Regions from separate parts of the Marinomonas sp. BSi20584 genome, predicted to be linked through region 2. Evidence: predicted binding sites of a transcription regulator. Region 2 holds the regulator's gene; the other holds the start of a gene.
The links. Region 2 encodes PhoB, which activates phosphate uptake and scavenging genes when phosphate is short. Its sites were predicted from a motif close to TGTCATANNNNTGTCANA; they were not measured.

Region 1: a site for PhoB is predicted at 5,613-5,630, ahead of TY87_RS11265 (PhoX family protein). Genes of this name have one in related genera too.

The regions. Positions count from the first base shown of each region.
Region 1 is NZ_KZ454878.1:125,186-137,728, forward strand. It holds gene TY87_RS11235 (DUF883 C-terminal domain-containing protein) at 407-712, shown strand; gene TY87_RS11240 (hypothetical protein) at 730-1,107, shown strand; gene TY87_RS11245 (hypothetical protein) at 1,111-1,527, shown strand; gene TY87_RS11250 (ABC-F family ATPase) at 1,734-3,317, shown strand; gene TY87_RS11255 (MmcQ/YjbR family DNA-binding protein) at 3,421-3,813, shown strand; gene TY87_RS11260 (methyl-accepting chemotaxis protein) at 3,864-5,501, opposite strand; gene TY87_RS11265 (PhoX family protein) at 5,791-7,692, shown strand; gene TY87_RS11270 (putative bifunctional diguanylate cyclase/phosphodiesterase) at 8,034-10,454, shown strand; gene TY87_RS11275 (FMN-binding glutamate synthase family protein) at 10,507-12,069, shown strand; gene TY87_RS11280 (VOC family protein) at 12,278-12,543, shown strand, end outside.
Region 2 is NZ_KZ454879.1:139,682-152,224, reverse strand. It holds gene TY87_RS12180 (amino acid ABC transporter permease) at 1-930, shown strand, start outside; gene TY87_RS12175 (amino acid ABC transporter ATP-binding protein) at 953-1,732, shown strand; gene TY87_RS12170 (HDOD domain-containing protein) at 1,828-3,096, shown strand; gene TY87_RS12165 (chorismate--pyruvate lyase family protein) at 3,103-3,663, shown strand; gene ubiA (4-hydroxybenzoate octaprenyltransferase) at 3,660-4,514, shown strand; gene phoB (phosphate regulon transcriptional regulator PhoB) at 4,599-5,294, shown strand; gene phoR (phosphate regulon sensor histidine kinase PhoR) at 5,291-6,634, shown strand; gene TY87_RS12145 (response regulator) at 6,700-7,542, opposite strand; gene cysZ (sulfate transporter CysZ) at 7,542-8,321, opposite strand; gene TY87_RS12135 (peptide ABC transporter substrate-binding protein) at 8,664-10,274, shown strand; gene oppB (oligopeptide ABC transporter permease OppB) at 10,423-11,343, shown strand; gene oppC (oligopeptide ABC transporter permease OppC) at 11,355-12,281, shown strand; gene TY87_RS12120 (ABC transporter ATP-binding protein) at 12,291-12,543, shown strand, end outside.

The DNA of each region.
Region 1 (12,543 bases), on a different contig from region 2:
GAGTCGATTTTAAAAGGGTAGGAAGCGCATGAAATAGTGCTTTTCTACCCTTTTTTATTTCTATTTTTTGTTCTTTTGCTAATTGTTCTATATGTCTACTGAGTTGCTAATAATACCTTAATCTACCTTAGGTTTTCTTTGCATATTTTCTAAAGACTACTATGTAAACACCTCACTCTTTAAAGATCGGCTATAAAAAAAGGAAAGAAGGGACGTTTTTTCTAGTGTATTTGACCATTATAAATTAACCACGTAGTGTAAATAGTGAAGTGTAGCTGGCGCTTTCTTGTTTGATCACTTGTGTTTGTTGACTCTTTTTTAATAAAGAGATTCTAAAAAAACAAGAAAACACCTTACCTTCACGAGCATTTTAAAGTTAGTTTTATTTCTGAAAGGAGAATTAAGAATGGCTACCGGAACGAAAAGTACAGCTCAATCTAAAGCTCATGAAAAAGTAGATAGCGTTGCTGAAGCGGCTCATAAAGGAGTAGATGGTGCTGCTGAAATGAAAGAGCATAGTCAAGAACGCATCGAAGAAGTGGCTCACCAAATCAGTGAGCAAGCACATAAAATCGCCGATACTGCGAAAAACCAATCTGAAAAAATATCTTCAGCAGTTGGTGAGTATGCTAAAGAGCATCCTGTTAAAACCATTGGTATTGCGTTCTTAGCAGGTGCGCTAGCTGCTAGTTTCTTATGTAAACGTAAATAAGCATGGAAACCGTATAGATGGAAACACCACAGCACTCTGATTCATCGCAAAAAAAATCTGACTTGGATGATGTGATTGATACTCATAAAAGTTGGCTAAAGAGTGTATTGGGGCTTGGAGCATTAGAAGCGAAGTTATGGGTGACGTCCAGTGCCCAGCTCCTTGCCTTAATGTGTGGTGTGATCTTCCTATTGCTTACTACCTGGTTATTAATTATCGCCAGCAGTGCCGCGATTGCATGGAGCTACGGATTTTCTCTTGCTGGCATTTTGTTAACCGCTACCTTAGTGACCTTCTTAAGCTCCATCGTCTTGCTTTATTTTGTGAAACGAACATTGAAAAGCATGGATTTTACCCGTACTTTGGATGCCATTATTCCAACGGATGAGGATTAGGATATGTTTGGTCTTAAACAAATGCACCAAAAGCGAGAGCGCCTTTATTTGCGTACTCAGGTTTTGGAAAAACGTGCCAAATTGTCACGTGATAACGCTGTTGATAATATTCTAGACAAAGCGACTAGCCCGACAGGGTTGATTGCTAGCTTTGTTTTAGGTGCAAGTACACAGCTAGATATCACTAGAAAGGCCAGAAAAAATTTGCTTAATGGCGCTAGCCGAGATGTATTAAGCTTTTTAGTAGCACAAGTTTCTGCTTATGTGGCAAACAGTACCGCGCAAATGAATGCGTCTGCAGAAAGCACGCCCTCTAAAGGTGAAGAGCAAACTACTGCTTCACAACAACCTCATTCTGATGAAGAAAACCTCTCCCAAGAAACACCTTCTGCCGCACCAAAAGATACTGGTACTTTATAAGACAGCATCGATCATGCACCGTGATTGAGCGTTGTGAGTTCGTTAAATAAACAATCGCTGCCAATACACTAACTTGTAAACGACACTTAATCCTCGACTTTAGCGCCTTAAGTCTCTATATTCGCCCATCTTTGTGTTTGTCATTTGACCCGCTTCTGTGGTCTGTATGAACGTTTTTCTTTTCTCTTTGTTTAGGGCTTTTTCCTTTGATCTCCACGGCTAATATCACCATGCAATTTGGCGCAACGCCATTGTTTGAAAACATCTCTGCAAAATTCGGTAACGGCAATCGCTATGGCTTAATTGGCGCGAACGGATGTGGCAAGTCTACCTTCATGAAAATCCTTAGTGGGGCGCTGACGCCAACATCTGGAAACGTATCTATTACTCCAGGTGAAAAAGTCGGTACCTTGAGTCAGGATCAGTTTGCTTTTGAAGAATATACTGTTGTTGACGCCGTTATTATGGGGGATGTGGCGCTTTGGAAAGTCAAACAAGAGCGTGACGCCATTTACTCTAAGCCAGAAATGAGTGAAGAAGATGGCATGCGCGCGGGTGAGTTAGAAGCGGAATTCGCCGAGATGGATGGTTACAGTGCGGAAAGTCGCGCAGGCGATATTCTGTTGGAAGCGGGCATCGAAGAAGAGTTTCATTTTGGTTTGATGAGCCAAGTTGCACCGGGTTGGAAACTTCGTGTTTTATTAGCGCAAGCTTTGTTTGCTAATCCTGATATTTTGCTACTCGACGAACCAACCAACAACTTGGATATCCATACCATTAACTGGTTGGCTGGTGTATTGAATCAACGTAAATGCACCATGATTATCATTTCCCATGACCGTCATTTTTTGAACTCTGTATGTACTCACATGGCAGACATCGATTTTGGTGAATTGCGTATTTACCCTGGTAACTACGAATACTTCATGGAAGCCTCGTCTTTGATTCGCGAACAGTTATTAACTGAAAATGCGAAGAAAAGTGCGGAAATGGATGATCTTCAAGCGTTCGTGAATCGCTTTTCTGCTAATGCATCTAAAGCAAAACAAGCCAGTTCTCGCGCTAAGAAATTAGAAAAAATTGAATTGTCAGAAGTTAAACAGTCAAGCCGAATGACACCATCTTTGTCTTTCAAACAGGACAAGAAACTTCATCGTCATGCTTTGATTTTAGAAGATATTGGCCACGGGTATGGCGAGTTACTTTTTTCTGGCGGCAGTATTATTTTAGAAGCGGGTTCAAGACTGGCTATTATCGGTGAAAACGGCGCAGGTAAAACTACTTTCTTACGTTGTTTGATGAAAGAACTAGATGTAAAACATGGCGAGATCAAATGGGCTGAAAACGCCGAGATAGGTTACTGCCCACAAGATAGCACTGATGATTTCGACTGTGATTTAACCTTGTTTGATTGGATGTCCAAATGGCGAACTGTTAAACATGACGACCTAAAAGTACGAGCGATGCTTGGGCGTTTGTTGTTCACTGCAGACGATTTCAACAAAAAAGTACGAGTGTGTTCAGGTGGTGAGAAAAACCGCTTATTGTTTGGTAAGTTGATGATGATGGACTTAAACGTCTTAGTTATGGATGAGCCAACAAACCACATGGACATGGAAGCGATCGAAGCCTTAAACAATGCCTTGTTAGACTTTGACGGCACGCTGATTTTCGTAAGCCACGATAGGGCGTTTGTTTCTTCTTTGGCAAACCGAGTGATCGAAATTAAAGGTCAAAAGGTTATTGATTTCCAAGGTACATATGATGAGTACCTTGCTCACCAAGGTTAGCCTTGTTTAGGTATAGTATTTATTTAAAGCCGCTTACGGGTTGTCAGTAAGCGGCTTTTTTGCTTTATACTCAGGGCTATTTGGAATCTGAAAGGGCACTATTTTGGACTCAACAGCACTTAAAAAGTATCTGCTTTTGAAACCTGAAGCAGAAGAATATTACCCATTTGATGACCACACTGCTGTGTTTAAAGTACAAGGAAAGATGTTTGCCTTGTTGGTTAAGAAGCAAGGCCAGTTGTTACTTAATTTAAAATGCGCACCTGATCATGCCATTGAACTACGTGATATTTTCCCTGAGGTTATTCCTGCTTATCACATGAACAAACGTCACTGGAACTCCGTCATTTTAGATGGTGATTTACCCATGGGCGAAATAGAAAGGCTGATTGATCATTCCTATGGTTTGGTTGTGAAAGGTTTAAAAAAATCCATCAGAGACGGCTTGGAAGTACGATATGGAAAACCAAGTTTATACGTAGGCTCTTATTCTTAAATGTAAAGCAGCCAATAAGTGATGACTTATCGGCTGTTTCTATTTCAATCTTAAAGTTTAAAAATTGACATTATGTCTTGAGTTTCTTTCGCTGTTTTAGCAAGTGATTCACTGGTTAGATTATTTTGTTGAACCAATTTGCCTGCCTGAGTAGATAGTTCCGATACTTTCTCATTGAGATGGTTAAGTCTTTGAACAGCGTCGCTTTGCATATTAACGCTTTGGATAACGGTGTTGCTTGCGCTATTTATACCATCTACTGATGTAGCGATAGCTTGCAGGTATTGTGTGGTGAGCGTTATTTCTTCAGTGGTTTTTTGTGATTGCTGATGGCTTGCAGTGATACGAGCTTCGGCTTCTTTTGCGCCGCTTTGAAGTTTGCTAATCATGTTTTGAATTTCATCCGTGGAGGCCTGAGTTCGGCTTGCTAGCCCTCTCACTTCGTCTGCTACTACAGCAAAACCTCGACCTTGTTCACCAGCGCGAGCGGCTTCAATGGCGGCATTAAGAGCCAATAGGTTGGTTTGTTCTGCGATGGCGCTGATGACATCGAGTACCGACCCAATAGTTTGCGATTGTTCTGCTAATTGAACAACAGTACTTAGACCTGCTTCTAGTTCATAAGAAAGTTTTTCAAGAGATTCGACGGTTTGATTAATCGCATTTTGTCCTGTTTGAGTTTTTTCTACCGTGATTTGAGCTGACGCAAGAGTTGATTGAGTACTGTCGATAACCTCATTTTTAAAATCATCCACTTCTTTTATGGTTTCTGCCATTTGCAAAAACATGCCTTCACGCTGTTGTGTAATGGCTTGTGTTTTTCCAGCAACAGATTTTAGCTCCTGACTCTTATTTTCGACTTCTTGGTTAAGCAGAACAGCTTTACTAAGAGTGAGTGAAAGGCGCTCTACAAACGTATTGTAGTAAATGGCAATTTGGGTCAATTGATCTTTACCGGATTCAGGTAGGCGGGCTCTTAAGTCACCTTCACCATCTGCAATGTTATGCAAGGCGGATTGTATTTGCCCAATAGGTACAAGAATAGATCGTACTATCAAAAAGGAAATGAAGAGGGCGATTAGTATAATGACTGCACTAATTGAACCTAGTTTAGTGACCTCTTTATTATATTGTGTGTCCACATCATCTAAGTAAATACCTGAGCCAATGATCCATCCCCACGGTTTAAAGCCTTGGACATAAGATATTTTCTCTACAGGTGTGTTATTTCCAGGTTTTGGCCAAAGGTAATCCACAAAACCAGCTTCTTGTGCTTTAACCACTTTGACAAACTCTGAGAAGAGCTTTTTGCCATTGGGGTCTTCTAAGTTGGATAGGTCTTTGCCATCTAGAGAAGGGTTTACCGAGTGCATAACCATGGCTGCGTTGTAGTCATTAATCCAGAAATATTCAGACTTTGCATAGCGGGTATCTTTAACCATGTTCATTGCATAGCGCTGGGCATCAGCTTGGCTTAGCTCTCCAGATTGTTCAAGTTTGTAAAAGTAATTGAATACACCTGTAGCGGTTTCAACAACGTTTTTTGTTTGTGCGTATTTTTCATCTAGCAAGGATTGCTTGCTGACGGTTAGCGATAAATAAACAACAGAGATGAGCCCTAATGAAAAAAAGACTACTAAACCTGTTAGGCGTAAGCGAATTGGAATGTTGCGTAAGGTCTTAACCATAAATTCATCCTTTAATAGATATATTTTTTATTATGATGCTGCTCGTTTTTTTGTCTTTTATATGAGTCTTCCTGACACATGTTTTTTCATCTAAACACAATGTCGTTCTACTGTCATTTCTATGTAATGTTTTATCCGTAAATTCATTGATAGTTTCCTTTTGCAGGGGGAAGCAGCGTATTTGAAAAATAGACACTAAAACCAGTAGCCAGGATCGATTTATAAAGGGTAAGCCCCCGAAGTTCGAGTGCCTAGGCGACAAATTTTTTATAAATAATAGGGCAGTGTTATGAATATCAAGAACAACAGAAAACTAGGGTTTGATGAATTAGATGAGCTGGTACGACCAGCACCTGAAGTGGTAGAGTTCGAAGAAGTCGCTACTAAAATGGTCTCTCGCCGCGGCTTTTTAGGTGGCGGTGTGGCCGTTGGAGCTGGTGCTTTTGTTATGGGCTCGACGACATTGGCTGCGGGTAAAGCGCTAGCTGCTGGAACGGCAGAGTCTCGTCTTGCATTCAGCATGGTAAAAGCCAACTCGTTGGATACCGTGACTGTACCTGAAGGCTACAAATGGGAAGTGGTCGCTTCTTGGGGGGACCCATTGTTCAGCAATGCTCCTGCTTTTGATGCGGCGACAGGTGGCACAGGCGCTTCTCAAGAGTTAGCATTTGGCGATCATAATGACGGCATGGCTTTCTTCTCTAAAGATGGCAAACAAATCATGGCCATTAACAATGAATATACCAATGAGAAAACACTTCACGCTAATCGTGGTGATGGCATGCCTGCAACAGCTGATGATGTCCGCAAGAACAAAGCAGCCCATGGCGTATCCATTATCGAGGTGGCGCAACGTGGTGGTAAATGGGGCATCGTCCAGGACTCTCCTTACAACCGCCGCATTACTGCTGATACAGCCATGGATATTACTGGCCCAGCGCGTGGTCATAAATGGATGCAAACATCAGAAGACCCTAAAGGTTTAGTGGCTAAAGGGACTTGGAATAACTGTGGCAATGGACAAACGCCATGGGGTACTTATTTGACTTGTGAAGAGAACTTTAATGGCTACTTCACGGCAAACGACAAAGACTACAAAATGCCTGAAGCATTCAAACGCTACGGCATGAGCACCGAAGGTCGCTACAACTGGGCTATGGCGGATGATCGTTTTAACCTAGTTAAAGAGCCAAATGAGCCAAACCGCTTTGGTTACATTGTAGAGATCGATCCACTAGATCCAACTTCGCGTCCTAAAAAGCGCACGGCTCTCGGTCGTTTTAAACACGAAAACGCTGAACTGACTATTGCAGCGAATGGACATGTCGTGGTTTACCTAGGTGATGATGAGCGTGGTGAATTTTTATACCGCTTCATTTCTAAGCACAAATATTTGGCTGGCGGCAATAATCGAGATCTCCTGGAAGAAGGTACTCTTTATGTTGCTAAATTCCATGACAACAACCGTGGTGAGTGGCTGGCGCTTACGCCTAAAACTACAGGTATGACTGACGCAGAAATTTCGATTCATACTCGTATGGCTGCATCTAAAGTCGGCGCTACAACCATGGATCGTCCAGAGTGGGTAGCGGCTCATCCTCATAAAGCGGAAGTATATTGTTCATTGACGAATAATAAAAATCGCGGCGTTAAGCCAAATGCGGGTGGTGATGCAACGCCAGCTGGTGGTCCAAATCCTCGTGTAAAAAACAACTTTGGTCAAATCGTACGTTGGATGCCAATGGACTCGGATCATACTCATAATGAGTTCAAATGGGACTTGTTCGTTTTAGCGGGTAACCCTGCAGTGTATGACGACGCCAATGCGGGTTCTAGAAATGTTAATCAAGACAACATGTTTAACTCGCCTGATGGCTTGAAGTTCGATTCTAAAGGCTTATTGTGGATTCAAACAGACGGTAATTACTCTAATGAAAAAGGTTTCCAGGGCCAAGGTAATAACCAGATGTTAGTTGCCGATCCTGAAACGGGTGAAATTCGTCGTTTCCTAGTCGGACCAAAAGAATCTGAAATAACGGGTTCTGCCTGGAATGCCGAGCGTACTACTATGTTTATTGGTGTTCAGCACCCAGGGGAAGAAGGTCATTCTCATTGGCCTGATGGCGGTCAGTCTGTACCGCGTTCTAGTGTGATAGCCATATCTCGTGAAGATGGTGCAGTGATAGGTTAACTATCTGCTTTATCAATATTTAGTCGCTTCTAAAGCCAGTATGTTTTCATACTGGCTTTTTTATTTACAAATTGGGGGAATGTTTTGCTCCCTATACTCATAGTGACTTATATTATGACTTATATTATGACTTATATCATAGGAAGTATAAATTATTTTTATATCGTCTTGTTTAACCTTGAATAAAGTGTCAGTCTTGCTAATGTGCATGATAAATGTAAAAAATTAGATTTTTTGTCTGGTGGATAAGATGTTATTTCCAGTCTCTTTTGTGATTTTTATTAGTATGGATGCTGTAAAGGTTATGTGGCAGCAGGATATAAAAATTTAAGTGAGTAAAAATGGGTGTCGTATTTTCAAAATCATTATTTACTAAGCAAGCAATTTTAACCTTAGCACTTGCGATTGTTTTAAGCTTAGTCAGCAGTGGTATTCAATTCGTTGATGGAGTGCGATCTCAGAAAACCGAAATAAATCAAGACTTTAAAGAGTTACTTGCAGTGGTTGAAAAGCCATTGTCCGAAGCGGTTTTTCGATTAGATACCGCCTTTGCTCAACAACAAATTGATAGCTTACTCTTTAACCCATCTATTGCTCATGTAGAAGTTCGCGATGAGTCTGGTGATCTATTCGTAGAAGCAACAGCAACTAAACGTCATTTTTCAGTATCTAGTTCATTAGCCAATTATTTTCTACCTGACCTTCAGGATTATAGTCGCGAACTTCGTTTAGAAACGCCTATTTTTCAAGCCGGACGGTTGCTTATATTGCCTGAAAAACGCTTTCTTCTTGATAAAATATTTAAAGAACATCTTGCCAGTTTGATCTATAACTTATTTAAAGATGTGTTGTTGGCGTCATTGATATCCTTAGTTTTTTACTTTTTAGTTACTCACCCCTTGATGCGTCTCACTGAATCTTTATCGACAGTTGGTTATAAAAAAGAGTTGCCATTGCCTAAGTCATTTTATCGACACCATAAGTCTGATGAACTAGGGAATTTACATTCTACTTTTGCGCGATTATGGAAGAAATTAAATACAGCGCTGAGTGATTTAGAGAGAAGTGATAGTCATACCAAGGCAATGATAGAGCATGCCGCCGATGGTATTCTGTTGTTGGATGAAAATAATCAAATTATCTTAGTAAATACTGCGGCTGAACGCATGCTAAAAATGAGTGCTGAAGAACTCAAGTCTAGTTCTTTGGAAACTCTTCATACCTCTTCGTCTTGGTTGCCATTTTTAAACTCATTAAGCGCTGTCGAGGTCAACTCGCCATTAACAGTTGAAACCATTTATCTGATTCGAGATGTTGAACTTCCTGTCGAAATACGCTTAGCAAAATATAAAGTATTAGATAGAACAGAAGTGTTGCTTCTGATCCGTGATGTTTCAGAACGTAAAGAAACGGAAGCACATATACATCATTTAGCTTATTACGACTCGGTAACCAATCTACCTAATCGCCAATATTTAGCTGATAAGCTTAATGAAACCTTTAAGCGTAAGCAGCAGAAGCTTACTTTGAGCTACTCTGCTGTTGTTTTTATGGATCTTGATAGATTTAAAACCATTAATGATTCATTAGGACATAATGTTGGTGACCAATTACTTTGCTGTGTTGCTTCACAACTTTCTTCGTTGACCGAAGAGAATGTGGTATTTGCTAGAATGGGTGGTGATGAGTTTGCTTTTTTATTGACTCATATCGGAGATGATAAAGATAAAGTTGAAAAGGCGATTAAGGGCTTTGTTGAAAGCATTATGTATGCCTGTCAGCAAGTCAAAAAAGCAGGCCACCACGAAGTTCATATTACCGCGAGCCTAGGAGCCACTATTTTTGATGGTAATGAAGGTTCAACTGAAGCCATTTTAAAGCAAGCAGATACCGCGCTCTATCGTGCCAAGGAATCTGGGCGTAATACCTTTGCTTTGTATAAACCAGAGATGCAGGCAATTTCAGATGCTCGTCTTGAAATGGAAAAGGCACTTCATCATGCAACGGAATTTAAATTGTTTGAGTTGTATTATCAGCCGCAAACCAACGATAAAAATGAATTGATTGGTGCTGAAGCGCTTATTCGTTGGAAGGATGAGAAAAAGGGCTTTATTTCACCCGCTGAATTTATACCTGTGGCAGAAGAAATAGGACTTATTGTTGAAATAGGTCATTGGGTTTTAAATGAAGCTTTGTCCCAAGTGGCGACTTGGCTGAAAGAGGGGAAGTGGCAATTATCATGGCGTATGTCGATTAACGTTAGCCCTATTCAGTTTCAACAAGCGGGTTTCTTGCCTATGTTAAAAGCACAGTTAGAAAAGCATGATGTCCCTGCAAGCTGTGTTGACCTTGAGATTACGGAGAATATGCTACTCAACGATCTTTCATCCTGTTTGGAGAAAATGAACGCCATAAAAGCATTAGGTGTTCACCTTTCTATTGATGATTTTGGAACCGGTTATTCCTCTCTTAAATATTTAAAATCTTTACCTATTGATAGATTGAAAATCGACCAGTCTTTTGTACGTGATTTATTGACAGATAAAAGTGATGAGGCGATTGTTCACGCGGTTATTGCCATGGCAAAGGCTCTTAATATCAGCGTTCTCGCTGAAGGAGTAGAAACCTTACCTCATTATGATCGGTTGCGAGAGATAGATTGTTTTTATTACCAAGGTTATTATTTTGGACATCCTTTGCCGCCAAATGAATTTATTACTGCATTTGTTCATGATTCAGCCACGCTGAAGCCTTTTTTATAGCGTAATATTAAAAATCAATTCACATATCACCATTTCATCTTAAGGGCTAAGTATGGATTTTTTGTCTTCATTGGCGACATTGACCATTCATTGGGGCGCGTTGCTATTCGTATTTTTACTGTTTTTAGCTCTTATTTCAGTGGTGGTGATGTACTGGGTTGATACGCATCAAACCAGTCATACAATCAGACGAAACTATCCTGTTGTTGGGCGTTTTCGCTACCTCTTTGAACACCTAGGCGAGTTTTTTCGACAGTATTTTTTTGCAATGGATAGGGAGGAGCGACCATTTGATCGTGCTGAGCGTTCGTGGGCATATCGAGCGGCTAAAAAAGTTGATTCGACGATTGCTTTCGGTTCGACTCGTTCTTTAGAAACACCGGGAGATATTTTCTTTTTAAACTGTGCTTTTCCAACTCTAGATGAAGATGCCGCACAACCTAGAGAGGTTTGTATCGGTGAATATACTGCGAAAAAACCGTATCGCACTCGATCTGTGGTGAATATTTCTGGTATGAGTTTTGGTGCTTTGTCTAAGCCTGCAGTTCAAGCCTTGTCAAAAGGGGCTCGTAAAGCGGGGATCTGGATGAATACCGGAGAGGGCGGCTTATCGCCTTATCATCTTGAAGGTGGTTGTGACTTGGTGTTTCAAATCGGCACCGCAAAATACGGTGTGCGTAATTTAGAAGGCCACTTAGACGATAGCAAATTGGCGACTTTGGCCGAACACCAAAATGTACGCATGTTTGAAATTAAAATGAGTCAAGGTGCCAAGCCTGGTAAAGGTGGCATGTTGCCAGGAACAAAAGTAACCGAAGAAATCGCACATACTCGAGGTATTGCAGTGGGTCAGGACTCAATCAGTCCAAATGGTCATACCGATATAAAATCCATTGATGATTTATTAAATATGGTTCGCCATGTCCGTCAAGTTACCTCTAAACCCGTTGGTTTTAAAATGGTGGTTGGGGATTTGAAGTTTTTTGAAACCCTATGTGAGTTAATACATAAAAAGGGCATCGATTACTGTCCTGACTTTATTACAATTGATAGCTCAGACGGCGGAACAGGCGCAGCGCCTCAACCATTAATGGATTATGTTGGTATGCATTTACGTGAAAGCTTGCCAACTGTGGTGAATATTGTGACTTCTTATGGTTTACGTCGTTACATTAAAATTATTGCTTCGGGAAAACTGATTGTCCCTGGAAAAGCGGCATGGGCCTTGAGTGCGGGTGCTGATTTCGTTGTTACTGCTCGTGGCTTTTTGTTTTCTCTTGGCTGTATTCAAGCATTGCAATGCAATAAAAATACCTGTCCGACTGGTATTACGACCCATAATCCTGATTTACAAAAAGGCTTAGTGGCTGCTGAAAAATCTGAACGAGTGGCTAACTACGCTGCAGAGCTATTACATGGTATTGGGATGATTGCGCATTCTTGCGGAGTGAAAGAACCAAGAGAGCTAAATCGCTCTCATGTTCGAATTATCGAAAATCAAAGTCGTTCAGTATTGTTCTCAGAGATTAACCCAATGCCTAATGTACGACCTGAGTATATCAATATGGCTGCGCTTCAAGAAAAAGCCTCATCTGTGGAAGATAGGTTGCAGTAACAAATTAATATATATGGCAGTGGAAATAGTCTATAAAATTATTTGGTTAGCAGCTGATTTTATGCTTATCGAATCAGCTTCTTAGGCTATTTTCTATCGCCATTTCTATTTCTAATGCTTGCTATATGTTGCTGTACAACGGCTTCATGTTTACTTTTATCCTGTGTACTGTATTTTCTAACCTAATCTATTATTGTTAGGGGTCCTTATGTCTGCTTTATTTCACTATGCTTTCCATGTCACTTCCTTAGATGAAACACGACTTTTTTATACTCAGGTTTTAGGCTGTATTGAAGGTCGCAGTACCGAGACCTGGATAGACTTTGATTTTTATGGTCATCAATTGTCTTTACATTTAGGTACGCCAAGCCCGACGACAAATACGGGGCGAGTGGGCGAGCATCTTGTCCCTATGCCTCACTTTGGTTTGATTTTGCCACTTTATGAATGGCAAAAAGTCGCTAAGCGCTTAAC
Region 2 (12,543 bases):
ATTAATGCTACTTGGGAAGGTTCATCTAAAGCGGCCTGTACTGCTGGCGGTGCTTGTTGGGCTTTCATCGGTGTGTATTTTGATCAGTTCATGTACGGTTTGTATCCAGAAGCAGAAACATGGCGTATTAATTTAGCCGTGATTCTATTAGTGGTTATGGTTGGTGCTTTTGCCATTAAGACGATTAACAAACTGTATCTTTCTATCGCTATTATCGTTGCTTACCCCATTGTGGCTTACTTCTTGTTTGCTGGTGGTGTATTTGGTCTAGAAGTAGTAGAAACCTCTTTATGGGGTGGCCTTTTCCTTACTGTATTACTTGGTGTTATCGGTATTGTGGCATCTTTCCCATTAGGGATAGTGCTGGCTCTTGGTAGACGCTCAGAGATGCCAATTGCGAAGTCTGTTTGTGTGGTCTTTATCGAAACCATTCGGGCTGTACCACTAATCACTATCTTGTTCATGGCATCTGTAATGATTCCATTGTTCTTGCCGGAAGGTTTGAACTTCAACAAGTTATTACGTGTTCTGATTGGTATTACTTTATTCTCTGCAGCCTATATGGCCGAAGTGGTTCGTGGTGGTCTACAGGCAATTCCTAAAGGCCAATATGAAGCTGCTGACGCAATGGGTTTAACCTACTGGCAGTCAATGATTCTGGTTATTTTGCCACAGGCACTAAAACTAGTTATTCCAGGCATAGTGAACTCCTTTATAGCTTTGTTTAAAGACACAACCTTGGTGTATATCGTTGGTATGTTTGACTTCTTGGGTCGAATTCAGGCCGCTAACCATGATTCAAACTGGTTAGGAACTACCATTGAAGGTTATGCCTTCGCAGCCTTGATTTATTGGGTTATCTGCTTTGGTATGTCACGTTATAGTATGGCACTAGAGCGTAAGTTAGAAACTGGGCACAAGCGAAATTAGTTAGGAATTTGAGGTCTTTATCATGACAAATACAAATATGGCTCGTGCCCAACTTGCGCAGGGCGAAGAAGCAATCATCGAATTTAACGATGTAAACAAGTGGTACGGTGATTTTCACGTACTAAAAAATATAAACTTCAGTATCAAGAAAGGCGAGCGCATCGTTGTGTGTGGCCCTTCCGGTTCTGGTAAGTCAACCATGACGCGTTGCATCAATCGTCTAGAAGAACACCAGAAAGGAACGATTCTGGTTGATGGCGTTGAGATGAACAACAACCTAAAGAACATCGAAGCGATCCGTAAAGACGTGGGCATGGTGTTTCAACACTTTAACTTGTTCCCTCACTTAACCATTTTAGAAAACCTGACTTTGGCGCCAATCTGGGTTCGTAAAACGCCTAAGAAACAAGCAGAAGAAATGGCTATGCATTACTTGGAGCGAGTAAAAATCGCTAACCAAGCGCTGAAATATCCAGGTCAGTTATCTGGTGGTCAGCAACAACGTGTAGCGATTGCGCGTGGTTTATGTATGCAGCCTCGTATCATGCTTTTTGATGAGCCAACATCAGCACTTGATCCTGAAATGATCAAAGAAGTATTGGACGTAATGGTTCAGTTAGCAGAAGAAGGCATGACCATGGTGTGTGTAACACACGAAATGGGCTTTGCTAAAACCGTTGCTGACCGTGTTGTTTTCATGGATGCCGGCGAAATCGTAGAAGCTAACGAGCCTCACGAATTCTTCGACAATCCTCAACATGACCGTACGCAAATGTTCTTAAGTCAGATTTTGAATCACTAATCACTTACTATTCAGAACTAGTACTTAAAATCTGTTATATTGACAAAGCCCCTTATCGGGGCTTTTTTATGTCAGCCATTTTAGCAGGAAAATGTATGGAATCTTCCGTAGACCTTCAGCCAAACCAAAGATTACGGGTGGTACATTTAGCTGATCATACAGGCCGTCTTCAGGTTATTTTTCCTGACAGCAACATGCTGGATATTTCTGCGGTTTCCCGTATTACTAAGCGTCGTTTTGAACCCGTCAGCAATTTTCAAAGCTCAGGCGACCCGCTGATCAAGCCAAACAGTATAACGACCATTCTAGAAGCTAGCATGCTAAAGGATGCTATGTTTTCGATACGAACTAAAGTAGATGGCCAATATCATGATATTAGCTCTGTAGAGTTAGCCGAGATGTTCTCTGGCCCATTGAACCGTTTTGAAGCTATTTCCATCAATACACAGCTCATAAAGCGTCCTGTCGATAATCACGAAAACGACGAAGAACAGATTCTCCATGCACTTGGGCGATTTCAGTCCATTCGACTCAAGCAGCGTATCGAAGAGACATTAGAAATCCCGCCTCTGCCTGCGTCATCTCACCGCATTATTCGCCTGTCAGCAGATAAAACAGCGGGAACAGATGAACTGTGTGAGGTCATTGCACTAGACCCAAGTCTGGCAGCTCAAGTTATCAGTTGGGCGTCATCCGCCTATTATGGTGCACCGGGCACCATAGAATCGGTAGAGGATGCGATCATTCGAGTGTTAGGTTTTGATATGGTGATGAATTTGGCCCTTGGGCTGTCGATGGGCAATGCGTTTCAAGCCCCTCAAGACGGCCCGCGTCACTATGAAGACTTTTGGCTCGATTCCGTATCAAATGCCGTATTGATGGAATCCTTAGTAAAAACTATGCCAGTTCCGAACCGTCCAAAGCTAGGCCATGCCTACCTTGCTGGTTTGCTACACAACTTTGGTTACTTGGCGATTAGCACTATTTTACCACCGCATTTTTCGATTCTGTCACGTTATCAAGAAGCTAACGCTCACTTGTCTTCTGAATTAATAGAAATGCAAATACTGCACTTTACCAAGGAGCAATTAGGCTCTTGGCTATTGCGCTATTGGAGTTTGCCTGACAACATTTGGACGGCCATTCGCTATAGTAAAAAACCTCATTATTATGGTGAGCACGCCATTTTGGCAAGACTGCTGTATGTGTCATCTCAGCTGCGTAATAACGCAGCCATTGAGCCATCAGTGTTGTTAGAAATTGGATTGACTCAAGAAGAAGCCGAAAACTGTAGAGATAATATTTACCAAAAATCTACCGAGCTCCATAAAATGGTCGCTTTAATTAATAAAATGAATACCTAGTTAATTATGACGTTAATGAACTCTTCTGCCGCGCAGCAATTTGACTATCGTTGGTCACCTGTAGATCAGATTAATAAGGTAAAAGTACCTAAAAATCTATGGCCTTGGCTTATTACTGAAGATTCCTTGACGGCAAAACTTAAAAGCCTAGGAACATTAACAGTTGATGTACTTGAAGATACTTGGGGAACCCCAACTGCGAGAGAACGAAAACGCCTAAAGTTGCGGCCAAGAGAAGCCGCACGTATTCGTACCGTCTTGCTCAAAGTCGACAACGAAGCCGTGATTTATGCTCGCTCGATCATTCCTGCCAGGTCTTTAAAAGGCCATTGGCGACAAGTAAAACATTTAAAAGACAAGCCATTGGGCGGCTACTTATTTCAACATAAAGGGCTATCTAGGAGTTGTATTGAAGTCACTCAGCTGCCAAAACGTATGTTTCCAAACCAACCTAGTGCGTTATGGGCGAGGCGCTCTGTGTTCCACCAGTTTGGCCCTGGAATATTGGTCAATGAAGCTTTCTTTGATGAAATTAACCAACTAAAAACGCCGTTTGGATTGTTATGAACAAACTTAAAGACTACGCAGAATTAACTCGATTCAACCGCCCTATCGGCTCATTTTTGCTGATGTGGCCAACATTGTGGGCGCTATGGCTGGCAGCCGATGGCATGCCTCAATGGCATTTGGTGATTATCTTTATTTTAGGTGTTTTCAGCATGCGCTCAGCGGGCTGTGTCATTAACGACTACGCGGATAGAAAAATCGATGGTTTTGTTGATCGCACCAAAAATCGCCCTTTGCCTTCTGGTCGAGTATCCGAAAAAGAAGCGCTGATGCTATTTTGTGCTTTATCGATTTTAAGTTTTATCCTAGTGCTATTTACCGATCTGAGGACTATTTTACTGTCGTTTGCAGGTTTGGGCCTTGCTGCACTGTATCCATTTATGAAACGATATACCCATCTGCCTCAGCTTTTCCTTGGTGTGGCCTTTTCTTGGGCGATCCCTATGGCCTACAGCGCCCAAGGTGGGGACTTAACAGATCCCGAATTATGGATGTTGTTTGTCGCGAATTGCTTTTGGACCATTGCTTATGACACGTATTATGCAATGACAGACCGTCCAGATGATCTCAAAATAGGCGTCAAATCCACCGCAATCTTATTTGGGCAATACGATTTATTCGTCATTGTTTGCCTGCAAGGGCTAACCTTATCTTTATTGACGTGGATTGGCCTACTAGCAGGACTACATTGGCTATACTTTGTATCACTAATCGTTTGTGTCGGACTCTTTTATCAACAATTTAAACAAGCAAAAGAACGCGACCGCCAAGCTTGCTTCCGATCTTTTTTAGATAACAACCGCGTTGGTTATTGTGTCTTCATTGGTCTAGTCGCAAGCTATTTTATGTAATATATGGCAAAGTTGTGACAATGTAACCGAATTGTCACATTAGATCGCTTTAATGAAACCGTTCCTGAGATGAGGATAAATCCTGTGACCGGTAAAAAAGTATTAATTATTGACGACGAATCTTCCATACGCGAAATGATCGCCATCGCTCTTGAAATGGCAGGCTACGAGTATTTGGAAGCAGAAAACATTCAGCAAGCGCATGAAATCATTGTGGACCACCGTCCAGATCTAATTCTTGTAGATTGGATGATGCCCGGCGGTAGCGGTATTGAGCTTACTCGCAGATTGAAAAAAGACACTACGACGGCTGAAATTCCGGTCATTATGCTGACCGCGAAAAGTGAAGAAGACAATAAGATCCAAGGTTTAGAAGTCGGCGCGGATGATTACATCACCAAGCCTTTCTCTCCTCGTGAATTAGTTGCACGACTCAAAGCTGTCTTGCGCCGCGCGACACCTCAAGGGGTTGATGAGCCAATCGAAATCGAAGGCCTAACCCTTGATCCAATTAGTCAACGAGTTACCATAGGCAGCCGTCCTTTAGATATGGGGCCGACAGAATACCGTCTATTAAAGTTTCTCATGACCCATCAAGAGCGTGCCTATTCAAGAGCACAATTGTTGGATCAAGTATGGGGTGGAAATGTCTACGTTGAAGAACGTACCGTTGACGTCCATATACGTCGTTTACGCAAAGCCATTGGTAGTACTCATGATTTCTTGATACAAACTGTACGAGGAACAGGCTACCGCTTCTCAGCAAAAAGGTCCGTATGAAAACAGTTTGGCGAAACACCATTATTACTTGGCTCGCGGGGCTCGCAGCCTGCATTGTCATAGGCCTAGTCATTGGTCAGTTGTTGGGTGTTTTGCTGCTGTACGTTTTAGGCTCTTTGTACTGGCAACTTTATCAGCTATATCAATTCCATAATTGGCTGCGTCATTCTGGTCGTGCAGCACCGCCAGAAGCCAGTGGAATTTGGGGTGAAGTATTCGATGCAGTCTATCGATTGCATAAGAAACAGCGCAAATCCAAACGTCGCATGCGCCAAGCCCTAACAAGAATTGAAAGCTCTACAACCGCCTTAAAAGAAGGCGTTATCATGGCTGATAACCAAGGCAACTTGGAATGGTGGAATAACTCGGCAGCACATTTTCTTGGATTAATGCGTCCTGTCGATCGCGGCCAAGTGATTACCAATATTGTCCGTAGTCCTGAGTTTTTCCGATACTTCAGCCAAAAACGCTTCGGTGAACCTTTGGTCATCAAGTCTCCAGCCAAAGATGGCGTGTATTTAGAAATTCAAACCACGCTGTACGATAAAAACGATCACTTGATTTTCGTTCGTGATGTGACCCGCTTACACTTGCTAGAGCAGATGCGTAAAGACTTTGTCGCTAACGCATCACATGAGCTGAAAACGCCGCTAACGGTCATTAAAGGCTATTTAGAAACCCTAGACATGTTTAAGGACAGCCTGCCCAAAAGCATGCAAAAAGGCATTGTGAATATGTCAGAGCAGTCTGAGCGGATGGAACAACTTATCGAGGATCTGTTACTGCTGTCTCGATTAGAAAGTAATGACAAGCGTGAAGAAAACCAATGGCATAAGGTCTCAGACCTAGTAAAAACCATTACCAATGCGACCACGCCTATCTTGACTGACAAACATACTCTTGTCTTGGATATCCCTGTGGAAGCTCGACTGTACGGCTCTTATAAAGAGCTATACAGTGCTTTTTCGAATCTAATTTTTAACGCCATAAAATACTCACCAGATGGTGGCGAAATCGCTATTAAATGGGAATCCAGTGAGTTTAACGGTGTATTTTCGGTGAAAGATTCCGGACTGGGCATAGAACCAAGATACATTCCTCGACTCACAGAACGGTTTTTCCGCGTCGATAAAGGAAGAGGATCGAAAACTGGCGGTACAGGTCTTGGCTTAGCCATCGTAAAGCACGTGTTATTGCATCACGATGCCAAACTACAAATCCGTAGTCAGCCAGGTTTCGGCAGCACGTTTTCTTGCCACTTCCCAGCGAATCGCACCAGAAACGATACAATTCCGGCGATAGCATTTAATACCGACGACACACCGCCAACAGACCAATAATAAAAAAGGGACACATGGCATTCATGCGTCCCTTTTTACATCATTCAAATCAAACCCGAAAATACTTATAGGCTATCAAACAACTGGCTAATAAACGCCTCTTTCTCGCTATCCTGATCGATTAAACTCAAGATAACCGTCAAAAAAGTAGAGTCGTGTTTTTTCTCTGTGGTAGCGACGGATTGAACATAATAATTCAAACGATTCATCGCGCCCTTATGTTCCAGATCCAATACCGCTTGCCCCAAGACTTGTGGCACAACATCATCACTCTTTATAAACATCGTTGCTTCAGTTTTACTAAACTGAATAATCATGCAGCGAAATTGTTTTCCCTCAAAACGTACTTGAGTTGGAATTTTAACGTCTTTAACTGTCACAACTGGTGCGTCTGGATTCGTAAACTTGGTAGCCTTCACAGGAGTGCTTTTGCCTGCTCCCATTAATACATCCAGCGATGCCGAACTGACGCCACCAGGCGAGACAGATTCACGGGCTTTTTGAGACGTCAGCTTCTTTTCAAGTCCATGCTTTTTCGCAGCCGATATGACTTTGTTAGCGAGCTGTTCACTAGAAAATGGTTTGCCTAGATAATCCGTCACACCTGATTGAACAGCTTCCACCACATGGCTTTTATCACCACGGCTAGTAATCATCACAAATGGCACGTCTTCTTTTTTGTATTTCGGTTGTTCTCGGCACCACTTAAGCAGCTCAACGCCTGTCATTTCAGGCATTTCCCAATCGCACAACACCATATCAAACTGAATTTTATTTAACATTTGTTGTGCTTTACGTCCATTCACCGCCTCTTCAATTTCAACCGCAGGAAACTGCTTACGCAATGTGCGCCGAATCAAGTCACGTGTAAAAGAGGCATCATCTACTACCAAAATTTTTAACGACATCACAAAGTTCCATTAGTACGATCTAACAAGGCAGAAAAATCCCCATGTTGTGATCTGAAAACCGAAATCCACAATAATGTGGCAGCTACAACAGCAATCGGCATAACGAATAGGTTAAAGAAAGGAATCGTCAAACCAACCATTACTATGCCGCCAAATGTCCAACATAACAAAGGTTTGGAGCGTAATGCCATTCTCATGTCATGAAATTTAACCTTATTATTATCAAAAGCATAATCCATATATTGCAGGGATAACATCCAAGCCGAAAACAATAGTAATAATACTGGAGCAATAACATTAACAAGAGGGATAAAAGACAATAACAGTAACAAAATAAAACGAGGTAAAAAATACAATATTTTCTGGCATTCTCGCTGTAAACTGCGACCAACTATCGCGATAAGAACGCCAGCCGTCAGCGTTTCATCAAAAACCTTCCCTGTTTCCTTTTCTTCTACTTTTTCTGCTAGAAACGCCATAAAAGGCGCCGCCAAAATATTCACACCTACTGAAAAACTATAGAACAAAAGTACACTAATAATAGCGGCAAATATCAAATAAAACAGCCAATTTAAAAAGGAAACCCACTCAGGTAGATATCCCATTGCCGAGTCCATTAAGGTCTGAAAATAGCTAAAAGCGACCATATATAATAAGCCGACTAAAACAAAATTCGCCAACAAAGGAGCCAATATAAACAGTCTTAAGTCTTTCGAAAAAACCAAAGGAAACGCTTTTAAAAAAGCCCCAGCGGCTTTAAATGGGTGTGTGATCACGATGCTGTATTACTCCTGAATTTAAACCTTTTCATCAAACTTATCTAAGAACCACAGAATATCATGACGACTTTCGCGGCTCCACAAAGCCTTTCAAATTGAAGGTTCATAAACTGAAACAGCAACGCCTTCAAGCCTTATAGACACCAAACATGCAATTTTCACCGCTCTTTTATAAAGCTTACATTTATTAGACGCATGACCTGATACGCAATTTCGATTGTGACCTTTAGCGAATTGGTGAACTATGAAACCGTAAGACGAATACGAACCAGTGCAGGTATCGCGTCTGAATATAAAAAGCACATACACAAAAGCTAACTCACAAGGGACAATATAAAAATGAAAATGACATTACTCGCCAGTGCTATTATGGCTACATCTATCTTCACTCTAGAAGCTCAAGCTGCTGACGTACCAGCAGGCGTAGAATTAGCGGCCAAACAAGAACTTGTTCGTGGTGGTGGTGCAGAACCCGCAACCCTTGATCCACAAAAAATGGAAGGCACACCAGCTTCTATTCGTTCTAAAGATCTTTTTGAAGGTTTATACAACCAAGATGGTGACGGTAACCAAGTACCAGGTGTCGCAGAAAGCTATGACGTAAACGCCGACAACACTCAATACACCTTCCACCTCCGTAAAGATGCCAAATGGTCTAATGGCGACCCAGTCACAGCAGAGGATTTTGTTTACGCTTTTACTCGTGCTGTTGACCCTGCACTTGCTTCTCCATACGCATGGTTCATGGAAATTCCATCTATTGTTAATGCGACTAAGATCATCGCTGGTGAAGCCAAACCTTCAACTCTTGGTGTAAAAGCATTAGACGCCCACACATTCCAGGTCACACTTGAACGTCCAGTGCCTTACTTTGTAAAAATGACCTCTCATCAAACCATGTTCCCTGTACCGAAAAAAGTGGTCGAGAAATGGGGGGATAATTGGACAAAACCAGAGCATATGGTGTCTAACGGCGCGTATAAAATGGACGAATGGGTCGTGAACGAAAAAATGGTTTTCACCCGCAATACGAACTATTGGAATGATGCCAAAACAATCATCAACAAGGTTACCTATTTACCAATTGAATCACCTAATGCTGAGCTAAAACGCTTCCAAGCGGGTCAAATGGATCTTAGCTATGAGATACCAAATGACCACTTCAGACAGCTCATGCGAGACATTCCTGATGAAGTTGTCGTTACGCCAAAACTAGGCACCTATTACTACCAATTCAACGTAACAAAAGCACCATACAACGATGTTCGAGTACGTAAAGCTTTGTCCTATGCCATTGATCGTAACGTGATCACAAAGTTTGTAACGGGCACTGGTGAATTACCTGCGTATTCTTTCACACCAGAAGTAGTAAACGACTTCTCTCCAGCAACACCTGAGTACGCAACTTGGTCACAAAAAGAACGTGACGATAAAGCCAAGGCTCTATTAGAAGAAGCCGGATACACTCAAAGCAACCCTCTGTCTTTCAGCTTGCTTTACAACACCAACGAAAACCATAAGAAAATCGCCATTGCGATTGCTTCTATGTGGAAAAAAACCTTGGGCGTTAACGTTACCCTGGAAAACCAAGAGTGGAAAACTCACCTAGAAACGAAAAAGCATCAACAATTTGATATTGCACGTGCGGGTTGGATTGGTGACTACAACGAAGCCTCTACTATGTTAGATCTTCTAACAACAACTCACGGTAATAACGACGGTAAGTACAGCAACGCAGAATACGACAAGCTTTTGCACGATGCCCGTACCATGCAGCACCCTACCGAGAACTACAACAAAGCAGAAGAAATCGCCATTGAACAAGACATGGCAGTTGCTCCTATTTATCAATATACCGAAAAACGTTTAGTAAAAAGCTACTTAGGCGGTTACATGCCTAATCCAGAAGATAACGTTTACGTGCGAGATATGTACATCATCAAGCACTAAGGCGCTGTTTATAGATTGAATAGTACTTAAAAATTAAAAAGTACTTTGTGTTAAACCATGCCCAGTGCTTTAGCGCTGGGCATCTCTTGAATTCCCTACAGGTTCCTAGCATTAGCCGCCATTTATAGCGCCTAGTCCGGTAATTTTTATGCTGACATTTATTTCAAAACGCATTTTAGAAGCCATTCCAACATTATTAATTTTGATTACGGTTTCTTTTTTCTTAATGCATTCTGCTCCAGGCAGCCCATTCTCCAGCGAGCGTACTTTGCCGCCAGAAGTATTGGCAAACATTAACGCCAAATACCATTTAGATGAGCCGGTCATTAATCAATATTTTTATTACCTTGGTGGCTTACTTCAAGGCGATCTAGGACCTTCTTTTCGCTATAAAGATTTCACCATTAACGAACTGATTGCACAGAGTTTTCCTGTCTCTGCTGAAATCGGCATTTGGTCTTTTCTTATCGCTCTGCTCATTGGTGTGGGCTGTGGCATTATCGCAGCACTGCGCCAGAACTCTTGGTTAGACTATGGTGTCATGGGCTTTGCAAACCTTGGGATCGTGCTGCCGAATTTTGTTTTGGCTCCTTTGTGCATCCTGTTCTTCTCTATTTATAACCATTGGTTACCGCCCGGTGGCTGGAATGGAGGGGCTTGGCCTTATTTGGTGATGCCTGTTATTGCCATGTCCACTAGCTATATTGCGCAGATCGCACGTATTACTCGCGGTAGCATGATAGAAACCATGCACTCCAACTTTATCCGTACCGCACGAGCAAAAGGCCTACCGAAGTATCGCATAATCTTTCAGCATGCTTTGCGCCCCGCCATGCTGCCTGTTGTTTCCTATCTTGGGCCTGCGTTTGTCGGTATCGTGACAGGTTCTGTGATTGTAGATGTGTATTTTGGCACCGGCGGTATTGGTCAGCACTTTATTAATGGCGCACTGAATCGCGACTATTCCATGGTCATGGGTGTCACCATTTTGGTCGGTACATTAACGATTCTATTCAATGCCATCGTCGATATTTTATACGCTGTTATTGATCCGAAAATTCGCTACTAAGGCCTCCTATTATGATTACTACAAAAGACAAAATTCAGGCCGTCGAACAGTTCGCCGAAAAAGTGGTGGAAGTCGAAGGTCGCAGTTTATGGCAAGACGCTCGTCGTCGCTTTTTTTCTAACCATGCCGCTGTAACCAGCTTAATTGTACTGACTATTATTACGGCAATTGCTTTGCTAGGCCCGTTTTTCAGCCAATGGAATTACGACGATATCGACTGGGAAGCACTATCTGATATTTCTACTTTGGGCCGCCCAAACATTGAAAACGGTCATTATTTTGGTACCGACACTCTAGGCCGTGATATTTTTGTTCGTACCATGCAAGGCGGACAAATCTCGCTATTGGTCGGCATCATGGGCAGCGCGGTAGCTATTGTAATAGGTACGCTTTACGGCGCGGCATCGGGTTACATAGGCGGTCGCGTTGACAGTGTCATGATGCGTTTCTTGGAAATTCTTAACTCTTTCCCTTTCATGTTTTTCGTGATCATTTTGATGACCTTGTTTGGTCGCCATATCTTCTTGATCTTTGTCGCCATTGGCGCGATCTCTTGGCTCGACATGGCGCGGATTGTTCGCGGCCAAACATTGAGCCTAAAAAACAAAGAATACATCGAAGCGGCTTACGCTTGCGGCGTGTCTACACCAAAAATCATCTTGCGCCACATTGTGCCAAACGTACTCGGTATCGTGGTCGTTTACGCTACTTTATTAGTGCCGAATATGATCTTGCTTGAGTCTTTTATCAGCTTCTTAGGACTCGGTGTTCAAGAACCAATGACAAGCTGGGGCGCATTGATTTCTGAAGGTGCTCAGAATATGGAAATAGCTATATGGCAATTGGCTTGGCCGCTTAGTTTCCTTGTCGTTACTCTGTTTTGTTTTAACTTCCTCGGCGATGGCTTACGCGATGCGCTTGATCCAAAAGACCGCTAAGGAGACCTTATGAGCTTATCAAATACAAAAAATTTGCTAGAAGTTAATAATTTACGAGTTAACTTCAGAACCCCAGATGGTTTTGTTACCGCAGTGAATGATCTGAACTTCACACTGGCACAAGGGGAAACCCTCGGCATCGTGGGTGAATCTGGTTCTGGTAAAAGCCAAACCGCTTTCGCTCTTATGGGATTGCTAGCCGGCAATGGTGTCATTGAAGGGGAAGCGCGCTTTAACGAGCAAAATATTCTTACCCTGAATG